DNA from 2 places in the Clostridium fermenticellae genome. Region 2 is predicted to be linked to the other one. Evidence: predicted binding sites of a transcription regulator. Region 2 holds the regulator's gene; the other holds the start of a gene.
The links. Region 2 encodes NrdR, which represses ribonucleotide reductase genes. Its sites were predicted from a motif close to CACNANATNTNGTG; they were not measured.

Region 1 (4,448 bases), 1.0 Mb from region 2:
TCAAGACCTAATTCTTTTATTTTTTCACCCATATAGGCAAACTCTTCTGCCTGTTCAAGCGGATCTCCTCCAGAAAATGTCACTCCGTGAAGTATTGGATTCTGCTTTATATCATTAACAAGTTCATCCATATCTTTTAACTCTCCGTCATCAAATGAATGTGTTGATGGATTAAAGCAACCTTTACAATTATGTTTACACCCCTGAGAAAAAAATACTCTCCTCATTCCAGGTCCGTTTACAAGACTTTCATAAGATATTCCTGCCAATCTTATAGTTTTAGTTTGTTTCATTTGAGTTTTCATATTCTTTCATACACCTTTTTCTGACTAGAATGTGACAATCTATCTGATCTTTCTGCTGACTTTCCTGATCCAAACCTCTCATCCAATGAAAGATATCCTGTAACTCTTGAAATTCCCTGTATATCACTGCTCCCACATTTAGGGCATTCAGTTTCTCCATGAAGATATGTCCCACAATTCTTGCAATATCTTATATGAAAATTAATCCCCAAATAATTTATATTGGTAGTATAAGCATACTTCAATATATCCATTACTGTTTCCTGAGAAGGATAATCATCTAACTCCACATAACTTATATGTCCACCATTACATAATTTATGATAAGGAGCCTCTATATCTATCTTATCCTTTATAGATATAGGAAAACTTACCGGTATGTGATATGAATTAGTATAATAATCTTTATCAGTTATCCCTTTGAGTTCTCCAAATATTTTTTTATCCTGAACTATAAACTTTCCACTAAGACCTTCTGCCGGAGTTGCATAACAGCTCCAATTCAAGTGAGTTTCTTCTGTAGTTTTATCAACATATTCTCTTATGTATGATATTATCTTAAATCCGAGTTCTCTAGCTTCTTTAGTTTCTCCATGGTGATGTCCTGTTAAGGCAATTAATGTTTCGGCTAAACCTATAAATCCAATTGCCCAAGTTCCCTGCTTAAGTACTGGTTCTATTGAATCATTCTGCTTTAAATCTTCAGATCCCTTCATAAGCCCTTGGCCTACAACAAATGGAAGATCTTTAACCCTCAATCTTTTTAATACATTATATCTATGGATAAGTGATTCTTTAGCCATATCAAGTTTTGCATCTAACAAATTAAAAAATTTATCTACATCACCTTTTGCAATTATTCCAAGCCTAGGAAGATTTATAGTAGTAGGCGCAATATTCCCCCTTCCCTTTGTACCAGCTTCTCCATTTATATTCGACATCACATATGTTCTGCATCCCATGGTAGCTGGTAATATTCCTTTATCATAGTAGTATTTATTAAAATCTGCATCCAAATTCATAAAAGTTGGATTCATTCTTTTAGCAGCAACCCTACATGCTAACTTAAATAAGTAATAATAAGGATCCTCAGGGTTTTTATTAACCCCTTCTTTTACTCTAAATATTATATTAGGAAATATAGGTTGTTCTCCCTTGCCAAGTCCTTTTTCATATTCCATTAAAAACACTTCACATATGAGGGCGGCATCTTTAGAATTTGGCACTCCTATGTTAACTGATGAAAATGGGACCTGTGAACCAGCACGTGAATGCATAGTATTTAAATTATATACTATCCCCTGCATTGCCTGATGTACTGTTTTCTCAAGTTTTTTATCAACTAATTCTTCTATATTTTCACTAACGCCAACCTCTAATAATTCATTCCTTATTTCTTCCCTTGTAGGTTCAACAAATTCACTCATATCATTATCAAAGTCTGGATGACTCTGGCCTCCAAACATATCATTTTGAGTTGACTGTAATAATATACAAGACAATTCAGCAGCAGATTCTATTCTCCTTGGTTTTCTTATAGTTCCATATCCTGTATTGAATCCTCTTTCTAGTATTTCTTTAGTTGGTATATGGAGACAATTAATAGTAAGATTATAACTATCTAGATCATGATAATAAATATCTCCATTTTCATGTGCTTTAGCCAAATACTTGGGCATAGATGCTAAGTTATGCCACTTATTTGATTCACTAGCTATTCTAAGTAATTTAGAACTAAAATTATTTCCAACATTAGCATTATCTCTATCGGTTTCTACACCTATTTTTTCTATAACCTTCATCAAATCAGATTTTATTTCTCTTATCTCAGTTCTTTCTTTTCTATAATTTGAATAAGCAACTCCTATTTGTCTATAATCATTTTTCATCAAAGTATCTTCGACTATATTTTGTATGTTTTCAACTTCGATTTCATCTATGTTAAGTTCCTCTATCCTCTTTATAACCTTTTGAGTTAAGTCTATAAAATCACTTTCTTTGAGATCATATCCTATTTCCTCTGAAGAACCTTTTATAGCATTTCTTATTTTCCCAGGATCAAATTCAACCTTCCTGCCATCTCTTTTCACAACATATAGCATATTAAATACCTCCTATCCACAATATATTGTGTTTATTACGTTGATATTATACTATGGAAAAAATTTTTAAGCAATTTTTAAATTAGTACTCATTATATATTACACGGATTTACTTTTACATATCTCGTTATTCTATTGATTTTTGCTATAGATTAAGATTTGATATTTATATTTTTCATAGAAACAAATTACCTGAATAATCACTACAAAAAATGAAAGACTAACTAATGAGGTGATATAAATGATCGGAAAAGTTATAGATATGAATATAAGTGAAGCATTTGTAGCATTACAAGACAACAGAACAATACAAATAGGTCTGGCTCATCTTCCTTCAAATTGTACTATAGGCAGTACTGTGAATATAAATCCAACCTTATGTAATATGAAAAATGACAATGACAACCATATATTAAAAGGAGAGTTATCATAATTTAGTTATGATAACTCCACTCTCTATAAATTAAAAATTACTCGGTTTACTATCTGTAACCTTAATATTCCAATGTGCATTTTCATATTTGTCATATATATAATATTTTTTTTCACTCTTATTTGATTTATCCCAAAATGTAACTATGCCCTTATATAGTGTTAGTTTATAACCCTCAGTTTTTATAGTAGCTACAATATCATAACTTTGCTTATCCTTACTTATAATCTCAACATTTTTAAGCTTACTTTTCAAATCGCTTTTAAAACTTTCCATATCTATCGATAATATATATTTTGCAACCTCTACATCATCATTTAAATTTATGCCAATAGACTTACCTTGTTTTTTCTGGGATTTAATATAATCATCTATTGCACTTATTATGGAATTATAATAAACATCATTAAAATTTTTCGGTTCTTTAATTGTCCAAAAGTTTTGAATAATACTGTTATCTATCCTTTTAGATACAGCAAACACCTTATTATCTCCATACAGATTGCCCTGATCTCTTTTATCTAATCCTGCAATATAATTAAATTTATGAATTTTATTTCCTTGATATATTTCAAATATGTAATCAGATTTAAGTGAGGATTTATTTTTTACGGATTTTGCACTAGATAAAATATCATATAAATCTTCTATTGCATTTTTATCCTCAAGTGTAAATCTAAATCCCTCATCTCTAGTACTCTGTATAACTATCTTCTGCACTTTATTGTCCTTTATATATTCAAAATCATTATTTTTAATACCTAACTTAATTTCTGCTTCATGAACACTACTACAACCTGACAGCAATAAACACGCTATCAAAGATATACATAAAAAAATCTTATTTAATTTTTTAATTCCTATATGCAACTACTGCTACCTCCTGAATTATAAAGTATCTTAATTATTTTATATTAATTATAGCATATTTATATATAAAAAAATCCACTGCACACATTTATACTGAAGTGGATTTTTTTGTTTAATTACTACAATGTAGTGTTTTAACTATATTTTCAAATATAATCGGCATATCCTCCTTAAAATTATCCTTTTTTGTAAAAAACGAAAATCTTAAAAATTTACCATCTTGATTTAAAAAATATTCATACCCATTAAATTCAGCATCATACGAAGTAAGGATAATATATTTTACAAGATATCCCTTTATATTGTTTATAATTATAGGTTCCAATTTATATGCCTCATATAAATTTTGCTTACTTGATATTTTCTTACTTTCCTCCAGAAACGCTTTTAAATTTTTGTTTGAATTCCAGACTTGAACATAACCATAGATTTTATTATCATTACTTACAAAATCATTATGATATATAATTTCACCTCCCGAAAACTTTTGTTCTTTAGTCGACCACCCTTTGGGAAGTTCATAATTTAAAGTTTTGTTTAAAGCATTGTATTCTACAAAAGAGTTTATATTGTTCTGAAGCAGTACCGTAAATTTTAATCTATCTTCAAATTGCCTTTCAAACCCTAACAAAATAAACATAAGTCCAATTATAATTACAGTTACCCCTATCTTTTTTCTGTCCAATATTATAAATTTCATCTAAACCCCACCTTATCTCATAAAAGTACCAGTCATTA
Region 2 (4,448 bases):
CGGTTCTAGTTTCTCCAACATATTCATATCCCCATATTTTATCAAGTAAAAAATCCCTAGTCATAACCTTTCCTCGATTTTTTATTAAAATCTCCAGTAACTCAAATTCCTTTAGAGTTAAATCCAATTTTAACCCTTTTCTAGTTATATCATGTTTTTCAAAATTAACAACTATATTACCAAAAACAAATGATTTATCTATTTTTTCAGATGATGCCCTTCTTAGCACAGCTTTAACCCTAGCTAACAATTCTCTTATTGAAAAGGGTTTTGTAATATAATCATCAGCTCCAAGTTCAAGACCAAGTACTTTATCAAATTCCTCTCCTTTTGCTGTTATCATTATTATTGATATATCCAGACTCTTTCTTATCTCTTTGCATACATCATATCCATCCATACCAGGAAGCATTAAATCTAATAATACAAGATCTGGCATTTGCTGTTTAACTATTTTTAGTGCATCTACCCCGTTATTTGATACAAGGGTTTTATATCCACTATTTTGTAAATTAAATTTTAAAAGCTCGCATATATGTTCCTCATCATCTACTATCAGTATTTTTTCTGATGACATAATACTTCCTCCCTGTAAACATTTATTTAAGAAATATAAAAGAAAACATCCTTCCATCCTGATTTTTTCTATAAGAATGTGTCTCATATTCCTTTGAACAGAAAGTGCATATATCTAAGTTTCTTATATCTTTAACATCTTCTAATTTAAGTTGATGTATAATACAATTTTGCATACTAAGGTACCTGCCATCATGTATATCAACGCCTTTATACATTGGATTATTAACGAATTTTTCTATAAGTTCATCACTTACTTCATAGCAGCACTGATGAATATGAGGTCCAATAACTGCTGCAATGTTATTACAGGTGCAGTTATATTCATTTTTCATCTTTTCAATAGTTTTATACACTATACAACTGAAAGTTCCTCTCCATCCACTATGAACTGCAGCTGAAACATGTTTTTCAGTATCATATAATAAGACCGGGACACAATCTGCAGTAAAAACTCCAATTGCTATATTTTTTTTATCGGTTATAAGTGCATCCGCTTCGTGCTTTTTTCCATCATAATTTATGATTTTATCACTATGAATTTGACTTAAAAATCCAACTTCATTCACATCAAACCATTTTTTTATATTCTGTATATTCTCCATACCAACTTCTTTTTTTCTGTCAAAGTCCAAATTATTATATGCCGTAGAAAATACCATTTCGGCCCCCTCAAAAGGTACCTTTATGAATTTATATCCATCCACCATAAAATCCTTCATAACAATTCTCCTTTATTATATGATTTAATGATATTTTAACATTTTTCAAACAACATATCACCATTATCAATATATTTTAACCGTCATACCCAGATTGGATATAAAAAATAAATGGCATACATAAAAGTATTCCATTTATTTGTGTGCAATTAAATTCTTTATTTCTTCCATAAAAGTATTTACATCTTTAAACTGTCTATACACAGAAGCAAATCTAACATACGAAATTTCATCAAGATCTTTCAAGCTTTCCATTATCATTTCACCTATATCTTTTGAACTAATTTCGGTTGTCATATTATTACTTATTCGTTTTTCTATTTTATAAGCTACATTTTCAATTTCTTTTCTGGAAACAGGTCTTTTCTGACATGCTTTTATTAATCCATTTATTATTTTATTTCTGTCAAAATACTCTCTATTCATATTTTTCTTTATTACCAGTATTGGTATATTTTCAATCTTTTCATAAGTAGTGTATCTCTTATTACATTTTAGACACTCTCTCCTTCTTCTAATTGCCATATTGTCTTCAGTAGATCTAGAATCAACTACCTTGCTTTCACTATAACCACAATAAGGGCACTTCACATCCATTCACGTCCTTCTTTTAACTCTAAATATCTCTCTATATATTATACACTGTTTGCAAAAAATTTGTAGTATTTATAATTTTAAAGTCACAATAAATTAACCATATTTATTTATTATTCAATATAAATTCTTCTCCATTGACCAATATAACATCAACACCTATTTTAGATATATTTTCCCATGGAATTTCTATATCATCATTTTTCCCAAACCACGATATCTTGCTGGATGGTATTATTATAGATACTACCTTATTTGATTCACAATCTACTTTAAAATCCTTTATAAATCCGATTTTAGTCCCCGTATTTATATCTATAACCTCCATAGCCTTCAGATTTGCTATAGAATATAAACTCTCGTTCTCTTCCATATTATCCGCCTCCTTAAAATTATAAAAATTTAATTACTTTCATCCCTACATTATATGTATATTTATATTCTTTGATGAAATAAATTTAGGCAGATAAATATGAAAACCTGAAATAAACATTTTTATATTTACTTCAGGTTAAAAATAATACATACTATAAAATAATATAATTACACATACTTCCTCATATGTCTTAATGCTGTTTTCTCCAATCTGGAAACCTGAGCTTGGGATATCCCTATTTCGTCTGCAACTTCCATTTGAGTCCTTCCGTCAAAAAATCTTAAATTTAATATAAGTTTTTCCCTATCATTCAATTTTTTCATAGCCTCCTTGATTGATATATTCTCAAGCCAGCTATCATCACCATTCTTATTATCACTTATTTGATCCATTACATATATTGCATCTCCGCCATCATGATATATAGGTTCAAATAATGATACTGGATCCTGAATAGCATCTAATGCAAAAACCACTTCCTCTCTTGGAATATCAAGTTCTTTGGCTATCTGTGATATAGTTGGTTCCTTATTGTTTTTTCCGACCAGTCGATCTCTAACCTGTAAGGCTCTATAAGCAATATCCCTCAAAGATCTGCTTACTCTTATTGAATTGTTATCCCTTAAATACCTTTTTATCTCTCCAATTATCATTGGTACAGCATAGGTCGAAAACTTAACATTTTGGCTTAAATCAAAATTGTCTATTGACTTTATAAGACCTATACATCCAACTTGAAATAAGTCATCAATATTTTCACCTCTGTTATTAAATCTCTGAATTACACTAAGTACCAACCTTAGATTTCCTTTAATAAAAACATCCCTAGCGCTTTCATCTCCATCTTTCATTTGGATTAAAAGTTTTTTCATCTCTTTTTCTTTTAAAACTGGTAGTTTTGCTGTGTTTACTCCGCAAATTTCAACTTTATTAATTGTCATAAAGTATCGCCCCTTTAGAATAGATAGCATTTAAATTGTTTCCTAAGGAGCAATTTTTTATACTAAAGACAATCCTATAACATTTTATTTATTTCTTTCTTTAGTCTTTTTATTATTCTTTTTTCAAGCCTAGAAATATATGATTGAGATATACCAAGCATATCAGCTACTTCCTTTTGAGTTTTTTCAATTTTGCCGTTTAAACCAAATCTTAAGTTTACTATTTCTTTTTCTCTGTCATTTAATTTTTTCATAGCTATGGTAAGCAGTTGCTTGTCAACTTCATCTTCAATCAAATTATAAACTACATCATTATCTGTACCTAGAATGTCCGAAAGTAATAGTTCATTTCCATCCCAATCCACATTCAATGGTTCATAAAATGATATTTCCGCTTTAACTTTACTATTTCTTCTTAGATACATAAGTATTTCATTTTCTATGCATCTTGAAGCATATGTAGCGAGTTTAATTTTCTTTTCCGGATCAAATGTATTTACTGCTTTTATGAGACCTATGGTACCAACTGAAACTAAATCTTCAACATTTACACCAGTATTTTCGAATTTCCTGGCTATGTAAACAACTAATCTTAAATTTCTTTCTATAAGTGTAGAACGTACACTTTCATCACCTGATACAAGTTTGCTTACTAAATCGTCTTCTTCTTTTTTACTAAGTGGAGGCGGCAAAACATCATTTCCCCCTATATAGTAAATATCTTTAACAAAAATTTTTAATTTTGCAAGTATTCTGTTTGCAACTATTTTTAATTTTAACATCACAGTTTACATCTCCTTTTCATTTTTGTATTTTCTAGAATGTCATGCTTCTTGAAAGCAAAGCATTATATTCATTAAATTCACTTAATTTTTTATTGCAAAATGCAATTATAGCATCTTTTTTTTCACTTTTATCATTCTCATGTATAACAACACATTTAGGTTTTATTCCTTTCATAACTCCACTTTGTCCATTAATTACCTTGTACGGTATATAAAACTTGTCATATACATTTAAATCAATATCTTTAAAAATTGATTCTTCGACAACTATTACAGGTAAATTTGTAGCTGGTTCTCTCAATTCGTTTCCTGTATCTAAAAAAGCATTTATTGTTTTCACACTATTATCTAGTACAATATCAACTTTAAATACAAACTTATTAATACTTTTCTTATCTTTCACATAAATTAATATTCTATCTATACACATATAAATCAACATAATTGATATCAT

Region 1: the regulator NrdR is predicted to act here: its motif matches at 2,425-2,438, upstream of D4Z93_RS00590 (anaerobic ribonucleoside triphosphate reductase).

The regions. Positions count from the first base shown of each region.
Region 1 covers NZ_CP032416.1:114,853-119,300, reverse strand. Annotated here, with positions in the region: gene nrdG (anaerobic ribonucleoside-triphosphate reductase activating protein) at 1-305, opposite strand, end outside; gene D4Z93_RS00590 (anaerobic ribonucleoside triphosphate reductase) at 302-2,407, opposite strand; gene D4Z93_RS00585 (hypothetical protein) at 2,649-2,840, shown strand; gene D4Z93_RS00580 (YhfM domain-containing protein) at 2,871-3,710, opposite strand; gene D4Z93_RS00575 (hypothetical protein) at 3,823-4,410, opposite strand.
Region 2 covers NZ_CP032416.1:1,138,490-1,142,937, reverse strand. Annotated here, with positions in the region: gene D4Z93_RS05495 (response regulator transcription factor) at 1-577, opposite strand, end outside; gene pgeF (peptidoglycan editing factor PgeF) at 600-1,298, opposite strand; gene nrdR (transcriptional regulator NrdR) at 1,434-1,889, opposite strand; gene D4Z93_RS05480 (YlmC/YmxH family sporulation protein) at 1,999-2,265, opposite strand; gene sigG (RNA polymerase sporulation sigma factor SigG) at 2,436-3,209, opposite strand; gene sigE (RNA polymerase sporulation sigma factor SigE) at 3,284-3,991, opposite strand; gene spoIIGA (sigma-E processing peptidase SpoIIGA) at 4,026-4,448, opposite strand, start outside.